DNA from 3 places in the Dyadobacter fermentans DSM 18053 genome. Region 1 is predicted to be linked to each of the others. Evidence: riboswitches for the same ligand, from Rfam matches in the RefSeq annotation. Region 1 holds a riboswitch; each other region holds the start of a gene.

Region 1 (6,332 bases):
TTCCAGCGCGTCGGCGGCAGTCACGATCGGCCTTCCCGCCCAGTCAGCCAGATTTTCGGCCGGTTCGGGTAGTTTATGTCCTTTTTGTTGATGAAGTGTATTGATTTCTAAACCATATAAATGTGCCAATGTCGCCTGCATGCCCGGAATGGGGCCGTTTGGGAGCCTTGTAAGCGATTGCAGCATATCAATGAGCGCCTCGCCTTCGGGCATTTCACCCAAAGTGTGCAGCCCGTTGCGGATCTGCGCCGCGCCCAGCTCGCACAGGTATCCGTCGATGTCCTCGATCAGGTGGGCAATGTCCTTGCCATCCATTTCGGTGAGGCTCACCGGCACGCCTTCGGGCGTCATTTCATCGTCCCAGTCATGTTTATGGTCGCCGTGGTCGCGGCTGAGCATAGCCGAAAGGTCGGCGTCGAGGTTAGTCTGTTGAATCAGGTCCCAGATCTGCCTTTGCAGCAGCGGCAGTTTCGAGGGATCGAGGCTTTCGACCTGGTAATACTCGTCCACCAGCTGCGTAAGCTGCGCGAGTTCGCCATAAGTATCCGCCGAAGTCATAGGCGGCGTGAGATGGTCGACGATCACCGCGTGCGCGCGCCGTTTGGCCTGCGAACCTTCGCCGGGGTCGTTGATGATAAAGGGGTAAAACAATGGTAAATCGGCCAGAAATGCATCGGGAAAGCAGTTTTCCGACAATCCGATCCCTTTTCCCGGCAGCCATTCCAACGTGCCGTGCTTGCCTACATGCACGATGGCGTCGGCGCCCCAATCGTCGCGGAGCCAGCGGTACAATGCGTAATAATGGTGCGTGGGAGGCAGATCGGGCTTGTGGTAAATCGCATCGGGATCCATTCCGTATCCCCTCGGCGGCTGCAATGCCACAAATGCATTCCCCAGGTCGAGCCCGGCCAGGGCAATGTGCCCGTCGTGCACGTAAGTTTCGCCGGGAGGCGGGTCCCATTGTTTCAGCATTTTCCCGCGTGCCGTGTCGGGCAGTTCTTCAAACCAACCGGCATATCGTGCTGCCGACACGTGCGCGGCCGCCTGCGCCAGCTGCCCGGGCGTGAGAAAGTCCGCGTCATAAGCGCAACGGTCGATCAGCGAATGGATCAGATCCGTTCCGCTCGCCGGCAAGTCGCCAATGCGGTAGCCCTCGTCGCGCATCGCCCGGAGGATTTGCAGCAGCGAAGCCGGCGCGTCGAGTCCCACGGCATTACCGATCTGCGAGGCCTTTGTATTGGAATTGGTTAAAATGAATGCGACTTTCTTATCCGCATTCCTCAAATGTTTTAGTCTTGCAAAACGAACAGCTATACCAGCAACACGCTCAACGCGGTTATCCAACGGCACATAGCCGCGCGCTTCCTTTCCTTTCTCCTTGAATGAAACCGGGACGGTGATAATGCGTCCGTCGAACTCCGGGATAGCCACATTCATGGCCGTATCCAGCGGATTGAGTCCGCGCGACGATGATTCCCACGGCCCAGCGCCCATACCGCTCGTAATAGCCTGCAAAACAGGCACATTCATGTCAAGTAGTGCCTCCGGTGCATTACTCGTCTGCCCCGCCGGACGGATGTCCGTCATGGCAAAGGAAATCGTGTTCACCAGCACATCAATACCCGTCCCCGCCGCAGTATCGAAGTACTTGAATGCAAGCGGCTTACCGGTGGCATTGTCCACGGATTTGAGCGAGGACGTAAATACCGGCAGCACATTCACGCCACGGTCTTCGAGCGAACGGATCATCGCATCCACGAAAGCAGTATTGCCGCTGAGCCAGTGCGCGCGGTAGAAGGTAATGCCAATGGTCGCCAGAGCGGGATCGCGGTGTTTCAGCCAGTCGGCCAGGTCTGCAAACTCGGGCAGATCGGGGTGGTAAATGCCGTGCTCGGGCAAATGTACCGGTGCATCGGCCCCGAAGCCGGTCATCAGCAAATGGTCGGAAAGGTAGCTGAGCAGCGAAATCAGGTTATTGTATCCGCCTGCCTGCAAATAGGCCAACGTTTCGTGCAAAATGGCGGGCGACACGGTGGAAACGGCCGCAAACTCGGGGTTCAGCTCGCCCGTTCCGCTCACGACGATCAGGTGCTGCCCGCGCTGGCCGGCCAGTTTCACGAGTTCATTAAACCCGGGAATGCTGCTCAGCCTGCCGTGAATGCGGACGATGATGATTTTCGCCCCGGCGATTTCGCGCTGTAATAGCTGCTGCATTTGCTCCTCGCTTTTGATCGCCATCAGGCCAATGCCGGTCGTTTTGGGAAAGTCGTCGGGCAGCAGCTGCATGGCGCGGTCGAGCGTAAGCAGGTCGGTGTCGGCGTGGGTGAGAAAAACGATACCGTCTGTGGGTACGGCGGTCTGTCCGAGTGCCGTAGAGGCTTCGGAACCTTTCCACGTATAAAATTGAAATACATATTCGGCCAGGTCCGACGGCGGCACGAGGTACCTGTCGGCCTTCACCATGCTTTCGATATAATCAAAAATCGCGATGATCTGCCATTCATAATTGATGGAATGGAACCACACCGAATGCCCGTCGAACAGAAGCGTTACCACGTTTGCCAGCGTGCATGGTCCCAGGCAGCCGCCCTTAGTCATGTGCACCACGTTGCGCAGCTTGCGCCGGAGCCATTCGTTTTTATACAACTCCACCGGAATGGGCGCATAGCCGCGGTCGACCCGTCCGCAGCAGCAGGCATTGTAGCAATATGAAAGATGCCCGCGCCGCTGCACGAGGTTGATCGATTTTCCATCGGAACGGGTAACACGCTGGCGTTTCATGGGCGGCTTTCTGCTTTTTTGGTGGTTTGGTTGATGAGGTGCCGGATAAATTCCGGCTTATCGGCCCAGTAGAAGTGGGTGTAGGATGCGAATGTATTTTTCACATTAAAAAGCTGCGTCGGCACCGGCACACCGCGCGCATTGGTCATTTGCGCGAGCGGCCCCTGCGGCGGATTCTCTCTAAAAGTGGAGTAGTGAAACTCGTGGCCGTTCACTTCCAGCCCGTCCCAGCGCATTGTGCGGTAACCCAGCGTCATTTTCGAATATTGGAGCGTAGTAACGCAATCGAGCACGCCGGCCATTTCGAACGCATTTCCATGGTCATCAATGAGTTCCCTGCCGAGGTACATCAGCCCGCCGCATTCCGCGTAGGCCAATCCGCCGTTTTCACAATACTGGCGTATGCTATCGCGCATGGACTGGTTGCCCGACAATTGTTCCGCAAACAGTTCGGGATAGCCTCCGGGCAGGTAAAGCAGGTCGGTTTCGGGTAAACCGGCGTCATGCACCGGGCTGAACCATTGCACGTCGCCAAATGCCCGCAGCGTTTCCACATTCTGATGGTATAGGAAAGAGAATGCCTCGTCCCGTGCAATTGTAATGCGGAGTTTCGGGGACTGACGCGGCCATGCAATAGTTTGATTTTCAATATTTAAAATCTTTTCCTGAACGGACAGTGCTCCTGCATCGTCACTTGAATGCTTACTGGAAGTGATTTCAAGCAAACGATCAAGATCCACCGTCTGCGGGATAACTTCCGCCAGCCGCCGGATAATTTGTTCGTAATTGGTTTCGGTGGAAATACGCAGGCCCAGATGCCGCGAAGGAATATGCAGCGCCTCGTTCCTGGGCAGGTAGCCAAGGGCTTCCACACCAGCATCGGCGCAGGCATCCTGCAAAAACCGGTAATGCGATTCCGTACCCACAAAATTGAAGATCGCGCCTACGACCCGAATGCCCGCATGGAAATTTTTCAGCCCGTAAATGAGCGGCGCCGCGGAATAGGCCATCGACTGCGCATTAATCACCAGCACCACCGGAATATCGAGCAACGTCGCTATTTCCGCGCTGCTGCCTTTCATCTTGTCGGCCCCATCGAAAAGCCCCATCACGCCCTCGGCCACGCTCACGTCCGCCTGCGAGGCATAATGCGCGTATACCGCCCGCATGTGCGCCTCCGAAGCCATGAACGTATCCAGGTTCACGCCCGGCCGGCCGGCGGCATTGGTATGGTGGATGGTATCGATATAATCGGGCCCGCATTTGAACGGCTGCACACCAAACCCACGGTCGCGCAATGCCCGCAGCAATCCCAGCGTCAGCGTGGTCTTGCCCGAGTTGCTCGACGGAGCAGAGATCAGGAAACTGGATTTTGAAACAGACATATTCACCATCGCTGAATTCAAAGTATGGACAACTTCAAACGCATTCGATAGTAAAGAAAACAGAAAGGCATTCCCCGGGACGAGATGTTACCCGGTGATCGTCGGATTGCCGGGGCGGGCGAAAATCCGATGAATATCCAAACGAGACCCTGCTTCATACCGCGAAAGCATTGTCAACAAGGAAAGGATGGGTGTTCTGGCTTAGGTCATCGAATCGATAACCCTTTACAGTTGCGCGACAGCTCGTGATTTCCACCACATGGGTGGCCCCGACGATTCCCCCGTAATGCGTTGATACGCAGTACCATTTCCTGTTGGAGAAGTATGTTAAAGAACTTTTTGTGCCGTAAAGGTAACGGTATTCGGGTATTTTTCTGGCTTATCTCCGACAAAAACACCTAGCTTTGCAACATTCATTGGTTCGCGCCTCCGGCGTGATTAAAAGGGAATCCGGTGCAAATCCGGAGCAGTACCCGCTGCTGTAAGTTCACTAACGATGCTCTTGTCTGATGTCACTGGGATCGAAATTTGAATGATCGAATGACTGAATGATTGAATGATTGAATAGAATTTATTCGGTCATTCAATCATTCAGTCATTCAATCATTCCCCCGGGAAGGCGCAAGAGTTGAACGAGCCAGAAGACCTGCCGTTGAATGTTCCGGTTTTGCTTTCGGGAAGAAAGGCAAGAGGAAACGGCGGGCTGCATGGCGGCTTCGCTCTTCCCTGCATTCTCCCATAAGTTATTTTCTAATTTATGCGGAAATCCAAATGATTCAGTATCTGCTAATTGACTCGTTGCTGCTTGGCGTGCAGCATTCCTTCGAGCCCGACCACATGGCCGCGGTTTCGGTTCTTGCCACAGAAGAAAGTGAAGGTCCGGACCGGCGGGGCACAGCCCGGCCGAGCGCGGCCCTCCGGTGGAAACTCATCTGGCGGTCGTCGCATTGGGCGCTCGGGCATTCGGTTACGCTCATTTCGTTTGCCGTGCTGGTGCTTTTGCTCAAATCCACGCTATCCCTGCAAGTGGCCGATCAGGTGGAGTTGCTCGTAGGCCCGCTGATGATCTGGTTGGGCATTCTGGCGATCCGTCGGAATTTCCGGACGCAAAAGCCCGCTGCCACTGTCCAGGAGGGCAAGGTTAGCCGTTCGTTCTGGGTGGGAATGGTTCATGGCCTGGCCGGGACCGGCGGTGCTTGTGCCGTGGCGCTTACGCTGGCGGCGCGGGATGCCACCACGGCTGTGTGGATTATCGTCCTGCAAAGCGTCGGGATTATCCTTTCGATGTCCGCCTATGGCTATTTCTTTGCTTTTTCGGTCGGTCGGTTTGCGGGAAAACGTGAGCGTTTTCTGATGGTGGTGAACTACCTCGTCGGCGCATTTTCGATCTTTATCGGTGCCGCAACACTTTTTGAATCATTTCAATCCTAATCAATGCATACCCTATTTTACCAGACGGCCCGCATTTCCGCGGGCGGACTATTGCTCTCATTTTTAGTCACTTCCATTGTTTCCGCGCAAGAAACGGCTGCCGATTCAACCGGCCGCAAAACGCTTGATGCGGTGGTGGTGACGGCCACACGCTTTGAAACCAAAAAAGAAAAGATCGCGCAGAAGCTCGACCTTATTTCCAGGGAAGATGTCCAAATGACGCCCGCGAATGACCTCACCGACATCGTCAGGAAGACCGCGGCAGTAGATGTGATCCAGTATCCCAACCTCTCTTCCGGCATCGGCATCCGCGGTTTTCGGCCGCAATTTTCCGGTCTGAACCAGCGCACGCTGCTGCTGATAGACGGCCGCCCCGCGGGGGCCACCAATCTTTCGCAGATCAATTTGAATGGCATTGAGCGGATTGAAGTGCTGAAAGGCCCGGCGTCGTCGCTTTACGGCTCGCAGGCAATGGGCGGGGTGATCAACGTCATCACTAAACGCTCCAAAGGCGCTCCTTCCGGCAATGCGTTCCTGGAATACGGCAGTTTTAAAACCGTGCAGGCGGGGGTCAATACCGGCGGCAATATCACATCTAAACTCGACTATGATCTGATTTTCAGCTATCTGGAAAGGTCGAAAGATTATAAAATCGGGGATGATAACTGGCTGCGGAATGCATTTGGCTATCAACACGCGCAGAAAAACTACACCGACCGCCCTGTCGTGGAAACC
Region 2 (6,332 bases), 3.0 Mb from region 1:
TTGGCCTGCGCGAATGCCGACCATTGCACCGTCATCGGTTCGGTGCGCGCCACGTCGCCGTAAATGACGGGCGGCTTCACGCAGCGACTGCCATAGCTTTGCACCCATCCATTTTGGGTAAATACAAATCCCGAAAGCTGCTCGCCGAAATATTCCACCATATCATTCCGTTCGAACTCGCCGTGTACCAGCACATCAATACCCAGCTCTTCCTGCCACCGCAGCGAGTCCACGATCTCCTCACGAATGCGGGTTTCGTATTCTTCCAATGTCAGCGCACCTTTTTTGAATTGCGCCCGGAGTTGCCTCACTTCGTCCGTTTGCGGAAACGAGCCGATGGTCGTGGATGGAAATAGCGGCAGTTTCAGTTTTTCCAGTTGAACGGATTGCCGGATGTTGAATGCATTCTGCCGGTCGAAATCACTTTCGTGCACTTCGCTTACCCTCGCTTTTACCACCGGCTTGTGGATCAATGCAGACTTGCGACGGCTTTCGATCGCTTTTTGGTTGTCGGTAAATGCACTATCATGCGCATAATCTGTCGTCGAGAGCCTTGCTAAGGTGGTGACTTCCGCCAGCTTCTGTTTGGCAAATGCCATCCAGTTCTTGATTTCCGGCGTGAGCACCGCTTCATTCTTTTCCAAATCGAGGTCATAAGGGCAATGCAGCAGCGACGACGACGGCGCAACCCACACCCGCTCTTCGCCCAGCACATTTACCGCAGCCCCAATCCATTCGAGCGACTTTCGGTAATCGTTTTTCCAGATATTCCGGCCGTCGATCACGCCCAGCGAAAGTTTTTTAGTGGAAGAAACGAATGATTCATCGGCCAGGATTTGAGGTAACGTTTCGGCACCGCGCGTCAGGTCGAGGTGCAAGGCGTCCACCGGCAATGCGGCTGCAATGGCCAGGTTATCTTCCAGCGGCCCAAAATAGGTCGTTACCAGAATGCGCAGCTTTGGCAGTGCTTCCCGGATCTGGCTATATGCGCTCAGGAAGGCAAGCTTTTCTTTTTCATTTAAATCCAGAACAAGCCCCGGCTCGTCGAGCTGCACCCATTCGGCACCTCGTGCGGAAAGCTCTTTCAGGATAGATATATAAACAGGTAAAAGACTATCAATCAAATCAATCCGATCGAAACCAGCTTCCTTTTCTTTACCCAAAATCAAATAGGTAACCGGCCCCAGCAGCACGGGTTTAGTCACGATGCCTTTATGCAATGCATCTTCAAATTCGAGCAAAACCTTCTCCGAATACCGCTTGAACCGCTGGCCTTTCACGAACTCCGGCACGAGGTAATGGTAATTGGTATCGAACCATTTGGTCATTTCCAGGGCATTGATATCCAGCCCGTTCTTCTGATAACCGCGCGCCATGGCGAAGTAAAGGTCGAGCTCCTTGTTCGATTTGCCGTCGAGCAACTGATGATAACGCTCGGGAATGGCACCCACCATGAGCGACGTGTCGAGCACATGGTCGTAGAGCGAAAAATCGTTGGAAGGGATCAGGCCAAGGCCTGCATTCTGCTGCGTTTCCCAGTTCTGGTGGCGAAGCTTACGGGCGACTTTCTGCAATGCATCGCGGTCGATAGTGCCGACCCAGAACTGTTCGCTGGCCTTTTTGAGTTCGCGGTGGCTGCCCACGCGCGGGTAGCCGAGGTTGTGTGACAACATACTTTTTTGTGTTTAAAGAGTTAATAAAAACCCTGTGAAAACACCCCCCATCCCGACAAAAACGCCTGTTGCGGACGCTGGCCGGTACTTCATTCCATGGCGGCAACACGCAGCTTTCCTGCGAAAACGAACCGATACAGTCCCCCCGAACCAGCCGGAAGCCTGTGGTACTGCCAAAAAATGGGGTAAATCAATACTTGACTGCTCCCCATCCGTGAGGGAAAAGCCATTGAGGATGATGGCAAGTCTCCTGGCTTGTATCATTTTCACCGCCCTTCTCGCCGCGCCGGGGCGCTGCAATGGGTCGCGAGGGTAAAAACAGGCCCTGAATGCTCAGAGCGGATACTTACAGTAGCACGACTGCCCGTGAATTGCACACGGTTCCTTTTTGTTTTGCTCGATTTTGGCTGAGGGCACCAAAGGCAAAAACCACCATCCCGATTGACGGGCGTTCACAAAGAACTGCGTCAAATTTAGGCGCAACCGTCATTCAGCGGTAAAAGGGCCTGCGAATTCAGTGAAGTAGGAAGAAATTAAAGGTTTCGGCTGGATAAAATATCTGAATTGGGATCGAAAAAGCGGTCTGAAAAGTGATTTCACTATTACTAAATCAACTCCGCCGCATCGGCATCCAGTATGAACTCTGCATTCAGGTGATTCTGCAAAACCGTTGCCGGGAAGTCCTTTGAAACCGGGAATGCGAGCGCCCGTTGGATAACCGATGCCTTCGCTTTGCCGGAGGCCAGCAGGATAGCGGCGCTGGCGTCGAGAATGTGACGAATGCCGACGGTAATGCCCCGGGTAAGGGCGGTGGGCTGCTGGAAATACTTTTGCCCTACTTCGACCGTAACCGGATCGAGCTCGGAAATGTGGGCGTAACTGTCCCACGACGTGCCGGGCTCGTTGAGCGCGAGGTGGCCGTTCATGCCTACGCCGAGGACGATCAGGTCGAGGCCGCCGAGGCTTTCGACGATCTTGTTCACGCGGTCGCATTCGGCCTGGGGGTCGAAGGCTTTGCCGTCGAAGAACACGATCTGGTCCTCGCGGAGGCCGATGGGTTTCAGGAAATCGCGGTCGAGCAGGTCGCGGCAGCTGCCGTCGTCGCCGGCGCCGAGGCCAATCCATTCGTCGAGGCCTACGAAAATGCATTTAGAAAAATCGACTCGACCGTTCTGGTTGGCGGTCACCAGGGAATCGAACATGCCTTTCGGCGAACTGCCCGACGGGAAGCATATCACCGAATCGGGTTTATGGTTAATCAGGTCGATCACGCGCCCTGCGGCGGCGGAACTCATGTATGCGTAATCCGGGTAAATATTGATTTTTGGAGTCATGAAAAGCAGGATTTAGGGTGTTGATCCGCCAATCTAACCATTCTTTTTACGCGGCTGAACATTTATCCAAAAAAAACGCCGGAAACTCCAAAGCCGATCCTAACTTTACCGCGCATTGTTCATTTACATTATCATTCTACTTCAAAAATGGAATACCGTATAGAAAAAGACACGATGGGTGAAGTGCAGGTGCCTGCCCATGTATACTGGGGCGCCCAGACGCAACGCTCGATCCAGAACTTTCCTATCGCACAGGATATCAATAAAATGCCGAAGGAAATCATCAAAGCCTTCGCATACCTGAAAAAAGCCGCCGCTATTACCAACTTCGAGGCGGGCATTCTCCCACAAGAAAAAAGCGACCTGATCGGCAAAGTTTGCGACGAAATCCTCACCGACCAGCTCGACGACCAGTTTCCGCTGGTAGTGTGGCAAACCGGCTCGGGAACGCAGTCGAACATGAACTGCAACGAGGTGATCGCCTACCGCGGGCACGTGCTGCAAGGCGGCGATCTGGCCGACAAAACCAAGTTTTTGCACCCGAACGACGATGTAAACAAGTCGCAATCGTCCAACGACACCTACCCTACCGCAATGCACATTGCGGCTTACAAAATCCTGGTGGATGTGACGATCCCCAGCATCACGAAGCTGCGCGATACATTGAAAGCGAAAGCCGAAGCATTTAAGAATGTGGTAAAAATCGGCCGTACGCACTTCATGGACGCTACGCCGCTCACGCTTGGACAAGAGTTTTCCGGCTACGTTTCGCAGTTGGATCACGGTTTGAGGGCCATTCACAATTCATTAGCGCACCTTTCGGAGCTGGCATTAGGTGGTACCGCCGTGGGAACCGGCATTAACACGCCGGCGGGCTATTCCGAAAATGTAGCGCGCCACATTGCGTTGCTCACCGGTCTGCCGTTTGTAACAGCAGAAAACAAATTCGAAGCGCTAGCTGCGCACGACGCGATCGTGGAAGCACATGGCGCATTGAAAACCGTTGCGGTGAGCCTGATGAAAATCGGTAACGACATCCGGATGCTTTCTTCGGGCCCGCGCTCGGGTATCGGAGAGATCCATATCCCTGATAATGAGCCCGGAAGCTCTATTATGCCGGGAAAAGTGAACCCTACCCAATGCGAAGCCATGACCATGGTAGCGGCACAGGTGATGGGGAACGACGTGGCGATCAGCATCGGTGGTTCCAACGGCCACTTCGAACTGAACGTTTTCAAACCTCTGATGGCCTACAACTTCCTGCATTCGGCCCGTTTGATCGGCGATGTGTGCGTTTCGTTCAACGATAACTGCGCGGTGGGAATCGAGCCGCTGCATGAGAATATCAAGAAGCACGTGAACAACTCGCTCATGCTTGTGACTGCTTTGAATACCAAAATCGGTTACTACAAAGCTGCCGAAATCGCGCAAACTGCTCACAAAAACGGCTCTACGCTTAAAGAAACGGCTGTGGCGCTGGGTTACCTCACGCCGGAAGAGTTTGATGCATGGGTGAAGCCGGAAGGCATGGTGGGCGAGATCAAAATATAGGTTAGTCCGAAAAAGAATGCTGCGAATGCCCTGCCGAAATGTGGGGCATTTGCATTTAAACATCTGATAATCATGAATATCAGAAACGAACTACTGGCGGATGTTTATCAATCCAAACAGAAGGCGACGCAGGTAGCCATGTACGCCTGCACTTCCGAAGAGGCATTCAGGCAACTCATGCATTGCTTCGAATCGGACGAGTACCGCCTCGCGCAGCGTGCCGCCTACGCGCTGAGCATTGCCACGGAAGAGCGGCCCGAGCTGATTCGCCCGTATATCGGCGTGCTCGTGAGCCAGCTGAAACGCACCGGTATTCATGATGCCGTGGTCCGCAACAGCGCCCGCATTTTGCAGGAAACCGAGATTCCGGACGAGTTTCACGGCGAACTGATGAATGCCGCATTCGAGATTATCGCCAACCGCCAGATAGCCATCGCCATCCGTACATTTTGCCTGACTATCCTTTTTAACCTTTCCAAAATTTACCCGGAAATCCGGAAAGAGCTGCGGGTATTCCTGGAAGAATCGGTCGAATACGAACAAGCGGCCTTCCAATCGAGGGCCAGGAAGATCCTGAAACGCATTTGATTACAGTTAAATCAATTTACCTTGCTTCTTTAAAACAAAAACAATAGATGATCATATACTGCCATTCCTTACTCGACGATCCCCTTAATGCCAAGCTTCGCGACGCACTTTCGCCGCAGCATCAGGTCCATTTCCGCACAGAATCGGCCAGTAACGAAACGCTGAAATCGTGGTTTGCCAGCGCCGACTACATCCTCGGCAACCCGCCGGTAGCGTGGTTCGAAACCGTTCCTACCAATCTGAAATTCTGGCAGCTGGATTCGGCAGGGTTCGATCAGTATGCATCCATTGCCATTCCCGAGGATATCAAAACGGCCAATATGGGCGACTGGTTTGCGCGCCCGTGCGCGGAATCGATCGTGGGCGGCGTGCTGGCGTTATACCGCGGCATCGACCGGCTGACGCTTTTGAAACAGAAAACAGAGTGGATCGGAACGCCATTGCGCGCCGAATTGAAGCTTTTGTACAAACAAAATGTGGTAATTCTTGGCGCAGGGACGATCGGGCAGTCGGTCAATGCAATCTTAAAAGGGTTGGGCTGCACCACCCATCTGATGGCACGCACCTCACCCGATGCCGATATCCGTAGCAAGGAGGATTTATTTAATGAATTACCCCATACCGATCTCGTAATCAATACACTACCTGGCACAGCACAGCATTTTGTAAACGCTGAGTTCATATTAAAAATGAAAGACCAGAGCGTTTACGCGAGCGTGGGACGGGGCAGTACTACCGACGAAGATGCGTTGATTGATGCATTAAGGTCCGGAAAACTGGATGGCGCGGTGCTGGATGTGACCGAGATTGAGCCCCTACCGGCAGATAGCCCGCTATGGCAAATGGATAACGTGATCCTCACACAACATACGGGCGGCGGCCACAAAAATGAGCATATGGGGAAAGTAGATTTATTTCTCAACAATATTTTGGCAATAGAAAACGGCGCCGCCATCGCCAATGAAGTGAACCTTGTAAAAGGCTATTAAACCGACCGAAACTGAAATGTTAACCACAGAAACCGATATCGCAGAGGGTATCCAGGACAAGTATTTTTTGAAATTCGGCACCGCCACGCGCGAAACTGTGCGCGTGTTCCGCTCCCCCGGCCGCATTAACCTCATCGGCGAGCATACCGACTACAACAATGGCTTCGTGCTGCCCGCGAGCGTGGACAAAGCCGTGT
Region 3 (6,332 bases), 600 kb from region 1:
CGGTCCCACGGCCGTGACCTGGAAGAAACCCGCGCATTTTCCCGATCCGGTGTATGATTTGAGTACAAATCCGCTGACCGAGGAAGGGATCGAGCTGGGGAAGTTCCTGTTTTACGATGGTATCCTGTCGCGTACCAACCAGATCGGCTGCGGCACCTGCCATCAGCAGGAGGCTGCATTTACCCATCACGGGCATGAGCTCAGTCATGGCGTCGACGATCTGCTTGGGACGCGTAACTCGCCTTCGATCCAGAACCTGGCCTGGAACCCGGTTTTCTTTTGGGACGGGGGCGTGCATGATCTGGACAAAGTCCCATTCAACCCAATCCAGAATCCGGTGGAGATGGACGAAACGGTCAAGAATGTGATTGCCAAGTTGCAGGCCACGCCGTTGGCTACCGCCAAAAAGCCGGTGAATTATCCCGAAATGTTCCGCAAGGCATTTGGCGACGATCAGATTACCACCGAGCGGATGATGAAGGCACTTTCGCAATTCATGCTCACGATGGTTTCGGCCGAATCGCGCTATGACTTTTTCAAACAGGGCGATGGCTCGGCGCTGAATGCGCAGGAGCAGGAGGGGCTGGTGCTTTTTAAGGCCAAATGCAGCAGCTGCCACACGGGAGAGCTTTTCACGGATCACAGCTTTCGCAACAATGGGCTGGTACCGCTGCGGCTGGACGATAAAGGGCGTTCCGAAACATCCGGCGATCCGGCAGATAAGTACAAATTCAAAGTGCCCAGTCTGCGCAATGTCGGTCTGACGGCGCCCTACATGCATGACGGCCGCTACCATACGCTGGAAGAGGTGCTGGATCACTACACCTCGGCGGTGCAGCAGTCCCCGACGCTCGATCCGGGATTGCAGCGCGCCGACCGGAAGCCGGGCATCGATATGACCGACAGCGAGAAAAAGTCCATTATCGCATTCCTCAGGACGCTTAGTGACGAGCAGTTCATCCGAAATTCCAAACTTTCCGATCCCGGGGTCGGGACGAATTTTTAGACCTCAAAAATCTTGACATATGAAACTCAGGTATATTGCATTCACCCTTCTGATGCTGCTGTTTACGACCGGGTCGCGCGCTTGCGACATTTGCGGCTGTGCAAACAGCGGCGCGTATTTCGGCCTTTTGCCCCAATCCCACAAGTCGGTGATCGGCCTGCGCTACCAGCGCCTGCATTTTGTGACGCACGGCGATAGCAAGGTACTTCGCACCGAGGAGCATTTCAATGTGGGGGAGGTGTACGCCCGGTTTTTTCCGGTCAAGCGCGTCCAGGTGATGGCGTTTGTTCCTTACCGGATCGACAAGCAGGTTACTTCCGCGGATGTGAAAAAGCAGAATGGGTTAGGCGACATCACGGTGCTGGCCAACTATAATCTGTTCAACACTTTCATGGACGGCGAGAATGCCCGGACGTTCAATCACACCTTGCTGGTCGGCGGCGGCATCAAGCTGCCTACGGGACGTTTTAAGTTCGACGAGAACAATACGCTGGAAGTAGCCAATGCCAACTTCCAGTTGGGTACCGGAAGTACGGACTTCATTCTGAGTGCCTTCTACACGATCAACAAAGATCAATGGGGGCTTTCGACCAACATTTCGCGCAAGTTTAACACGACCAATTCACAGGATTACCGTTTTGGCAACCAGCTCTATGGTACCGTCGATCTTTACCGGTCATTCGAGGTGGGTAAGCTTTCCATAACGCCCAGTCTGGGCGTGTACGGCGAACATGCGGCTCATGGTGTTCAAAAGGGCGAAGTGCTTGACATTACCGGCGGCCGGCTTTTGAATGCGACAGCCGGCGTTACATTTTTTACCAACAAATGGACACTGGGCATCACCGGTCAGAAGCCCATTGCACAAAAGAGCGCCTCGGGGCACGTGATTGCCAAAGAACGTGTGCTGGTTCAGCTCGGATTTTTATTCTGATTCACAAACCGTTAGGGGCTCGAAAGACGCTCCGGACAGCTGCGGGACCACAGGTTCCGTTAGTTATCCCATAGTATTTAGTCAATTCCAAAAACATGATCAAAATGAAACATATTCTTTCAATCGCATTATTTTCCCTTCTGTTCGCATCCTGCTCCGACGACGATTCTAATGAGGTTATCGCGCCCGTTGCAGCCGGCGAATTTGAACTTACGCTTGATACGCGGGTGGGTTCAGAGGACTTTGCATTAAACAAGGACTTTTCGATCGGCGGCCAGACGCTCAACTTCAAAAAACTCCGCTACTGGGCCAGCAATGTGGTGTTGGTGGATTCAAAAGGTGCCGAATATAAAGTGCCGGATTCATATTACCTGATGGAAGAGGTAACGGACCTGAACCTGTCCGGCACGATCAACGACAGCACGCTGTATCCGGCCAAAAAGCGTGAGACGATCAAATTCCGCGACATTCCGGCCGCAGAATACAAAAGCATCAAGTTTTCCATCGGTGTGGATGCCCAGCACAATGATAACCTCAGCCTGACCGGCGGGGAGTTGAGCATTGCCAATGGCATGAGCAACATCGCCTGGATGTGGCATTCGAGCTATATTTTCTCATCGGTGGGCGGTACCATGAAGCAAGGCGCCACAACCAAAGAGTTTCTGGCGGAAACCGGCCTGAATGCGAACTACAAAACGCTGACCATAGACCTGCCCGCCGCGGTGAATTCCGCTTCCACCAGGGGCGTAACGCTGAACCTGGACGTGACCAAAATTTTTGACGGCATTGACGTTTCGCAAAACCCGAAGATCAATGCGATGACCGCCGCACTGATGTCTACCGTGGCGACCAACTACGCGACCAAAGCGATTGCATTCAGCAAAGAGAATAAATAGACTCGTGATGCGGTTGGTCAAACTGGGCTGGTTTTGCATTGTCTTGCTAATCTCCTCGTGTGACAAGGATACGGTGGCACCTGCGGAAAACGCGTATGCGTTCGAGGTGCCGCCGCATTTCCCTGTTCCTGTTCCGGATGCGCATAATCCTATGACTGAGGCCGGCATCCGGCTGGGCAGGCAGCTATTCTATGACCGGCGCTTGTCGGCCAACAACAAGGTTTCCTGCGCAAGCTGTCACGATCCCGCCAAGGCATTCAGCGACGGGGTCGCGCTTAGCACATCAGGCGTGTCGGACACGCAGTTGCTGCGGCATGCACCGGCGCTGTTCAATCTGGCCTGGGCGACCAACGGCCTTTTCTGGGACGGCGGCTCGACTAACCTGGAATCGCAGGCGTTCGGGCCGCTCACCGCCCATGACGAAATGGCCCAGGATTTGTACGAACTGGTGGATGAACTCAATGCGGATGCGTCGTACGTGAAGGGTTTCCAGGAGGCTTTTTCGGCAGGCATAACCTCGCAGAATGTGGCCAAAGCGCTCGCGCAGTTCCAGCGCTCACTCGTTTCGGCGACTTCGCGGTACGACGATTTCCGGCTAGGACGCAACGGCGCAGTGCTCACTCCGGAAGAAATGTCGGGCTTGGCGCTGGTCCGGCAGCATTGCCAGGGATGCCATTCCGGCGAGCTTTTCACGGACAACGGCTACCACAACAACGGGCTCGACAGCCGTTTCGACAACCAGGATCACGAGGGAATCTTCATGGGCCGCTACCGGATCAGCTACGACGAGGGTGATTTGGGCAAATTCAAAACGCCGTCGCTTCGCAATGTAACGCTCACAGCACCCTACATGCACGACGGCCGCATACCCACGCTCGAAAAGGTGCTCGACCATTATTCAAACGGCATCCAGCATTCGGCCACGCTCGATGGCCGCATCCCGCAGCAGGGCTTCGCATTCAGTGCTGTCCAGAAGACCCAGATCATCGCCTTTCTGGCAACATTGACAGACGAGCGGTTCGTAAGCAACCCCGCGCATCAGAAACCACATTAGCCTGGCGGGCGGCCAGCAAAAATGTAAACTTGTCAGTAATCATGAAAGCATGGTGGTGATTGCCACCGTGCTTTTTATCTTTACACCCTTAAAAAGTTCTTTTCTTTCATTTTCCATCGGGAAAGGTTTTGCTAAGTAGCAGATTAATAGGGAATCGTGTGCAATTCACGAGCTGTCGCGCAACTGTAAGTAACACTTCAAGTTTATATCGGTTATATCCACTGGAGATAACTGACTGATTTTTGAATAAATGAATAGTATTTAAATTATTCACTCATTCAAAATTCAATCATTGCTCTGGGAAGGATGATATAAATGTTACAAGTCAGGAGACCTGCCTTTTCACGTTGTCGACGCTTTCGCGGAATAAAGTATGTCGGTCTGGATCTGTTGTGTCTGATGGTTTTGGTATCACAAAACCACTACGCCCCTGCGTGACCGTTCCCCGTTGTTCCAAGAAAGCTTCCTGAAATACTGCAAGAGACTTTAACTCATCTAACCATCAGTTAAAAGTATGCAAACATCTACATTCTGCTGCTCGCGGACTAGCGGCAGGGAGGCGAAAAATTCATTTTTACTACTCATTTCATTCGCCCTGTTATGGTGTTCATTTCCCAGTTTCGGCGCTGCGCCGGGGCGGGTGACAGGCTCCATTCAAAGCGAAAAAGGCGATGCTATTGCCGGGATCAGCGTGCGGCTGGAAGGCACCAGCTATGCGGCCGTAACCGACGCGGACGGCCGGTTTGACATTAAAAACGTCCAGGCAGGAAGCTACACGCTCGTTGCCACCGGCGTGGGCCATGAGGCAAAAAAGCAAAATATCGTTCTCAAAGATGGCCAGGCGCTGGAATTGAATTACAAACTCAATACCAGCACCAACGAGCTTTCCGAGGTCGTGATCAGTACCGCGCGGCGCCAGGCTTATTCGGGCATTAACAAAATCGACGTCCCGCTGCGCGATATGCCCATCACCACTTCCACCATATCGGCAAAAACGATCGAACAGCGCGGTATCGACGATTTGGGCGAGGCCATGAAAAATACGACAGGCGTGCGGGCCAACAACACCTACGGCGGCTTTCAGCATTTTACAATCCGCGGTTTTTCCAACTTCGTGCTTTTGGTGGATGGCGTGCGCGATGAGCGGCACAACATTTCCACCAGCGCGCCGAACACGAACCTGGCCAATGTGGAATCCATAGAAATACTGAAAGGGCCGGCTTCCGTGCTGTTTGGACATTCGGCATTGGGCGGCATTATCAATATCGTCAGAAAAAGGCCCACTGCGGGCTTTAAGGCGGACTTTTCGGCTAGTTATGGCAGCTTTAATACAAGAAGAATCCGTGCCGGTGCGGGCGGGGCAATCAGCGATAAGCTGCGCTACCGCGTGGATTTCGGCATGTCGGACACCGACGGCTTCCGGCATTCGGGGTCAAATACCAACAATGGCTACCTGGCATTGGAATACACGCCGACGGACAAAGATCAGTTCTACCTGACCATCGGGGCCAACAAAGACATTTACGATACCGACGCAGGTATTCCTGTGCTCGAAGGCAGCAAAGCAGCTCCGGGCATGAATGTAAATACCCGCTACAACGACCCGCAGGATTTTCTCAAACACACCCGCTATGATTTCCAGTTGAAGTACACGCGTCAGTTGGCGAGTAACCTCAAACTGTCGAACCAGCTTTCTTACTACGACGATAATATCGACTATTTCTCGACCGAGGAGCTGACCTTTACCCCGGGGATGGATTCGTTGCAGCGCTCGTTTCCGTTCTATTTCAACCACCTTACCAAGCCGTGGCAAAACCAATTGGAACTGACCTGGGATTTTAGTACCGGTCCGATCGAGCACAAGCTGCTGGCAGGATATTCGGTGAGTATTCTGGATAGAAAAACGTATAACGGCGATGTTTTTGGCCCGGCCCTGAATGCGACCATTCCTATCAGTAACCCGATCCTGAACCAAGGTTATCTGACGCATAACGATCTGAATTACCGGGCAACAATGGAAAATGTCCACGGTATTTACGTGCAGGATTTTATCCCTTTCTCAGACAAACTGAAAGGACTTGCGGGTCTTCGCTATGATATTTTCAACGGCACCTATTACACCGATAAAGTAGATAACAACCGCAATGTAACCGAGCACGGCGCAGAATCGACGATCTCCAAATCCGCATTGACCTACCGATTGGGGCTGGTGTATCAGCCGGTGGAGCCGCTGTCGGTTTACGGTTCGTTCTCCACTTATTTCAAACCTGCACGACGCGTGGCGCCGAACGGCGAGACTTTCGATCCCGAAACAGGTTACCAGGGTGAAATCGGAAGCCGATTCGAGCTTTCACGGAAATGGGCGGCTAACCTGGCATTCTATTACATGCGCAAGAATAACCAGCTCGAAGCGCTTGCTGGTGGCATTTACAGGCGGATCGGCTC

What was found. A riboswitch is a leader RNA that binds a small molecule or an ion and turns the genes downstream of it on or off. The one in region 1 is predicted to bind cobalamin.
Region 2: another riboswitch for cobalamin. It lies ahead of metE (5-methyltetrahydropteroyltriglutamate--homocysteine S-methyltransferase); the one in region 1 lies ahead of DFER_RS26760 (hypothetical protein).
Region 3: another riboswitch for cobalamin. It lies ahead of DFER_RS00495 (TonB-dependent receptor); the one in region 1 lies ahead of DFER_RS26760 (hypothetical protein).

What each region holds. Positions count from the first base shown of each region.
Region 1 covers NC_013037.1:6,482,208-6,488,539, reverse strand. Annotated here, with positions in the region: gene cobN (cobaltochelatase subunit CobN) at 1-2,781, opposite strand, end outside; gene DFER_RS26765 (cobyrinic acid a,c-diamide synthase CobB) at 2,778-4,166, opposite strand; cobalamin riboswitch at 4,336-4,490, opposite strand; cobalamin riboswitch at 4,567-4,834, shown strand; gene DFER_RS26760 (hypothetical protein) at 4,938-5,597, shown strand; gene DFER_RS26755 (TonB-dependent receptor plug domain-containing protein) at 5,601-6,332, shown strand, end outside.
Region 2 covers NC_013037.1:3,478,790-3,485,121, forward strand. Annotated here, with positions in the region: gene metE (5-methyltetrahydropteroyltriglutamate--homocysteine S-methyltransferase) at 1-1,673, opposite strand, end outside; cobalamin riboswitch at 1,897-2,117, opposite strand; gene DFER_RS13915 (glucosamine-6-phosphate deaminase) at 2,279-3,007, opposite strand; gene fumC (class II fumarate hydratase) at 3,155-4,558, shown strand; gene DFER_RS13925 (HEAT-like fold family protein) at 4,631-5,146, shown strand; gene DFER_RS13930 (D-2-hydroxyacid dehydrogenase) at 5,194-6,135, shown strand; gene galK (galactokinase) at 6,152-6,332, shown strand, end outside.
Region 3 covers NC_013037.1:113,712-120,043, forward strand. Annotated here, with positions in the region: gene DFER_RS00475 (cytochrome-c peroxidase) at 1-1,006, shown strand, start outside; gene DFER_RS00480 (transporter family protein) at 1,026-1,937, shown strand; gene DFER_RS00485 (MbnP family protein) at 2,042-2,833, shown strand; gene DFER_RS00490 (cytochrome-c peroxidase) at 2,841-3,887, shown strand; cobalamin riboswitch at 3,994-4,243, shown strand; gene DFER_RS00495 (TonB-dependent receptor) at 4,402-6,332, shown strand, end outside.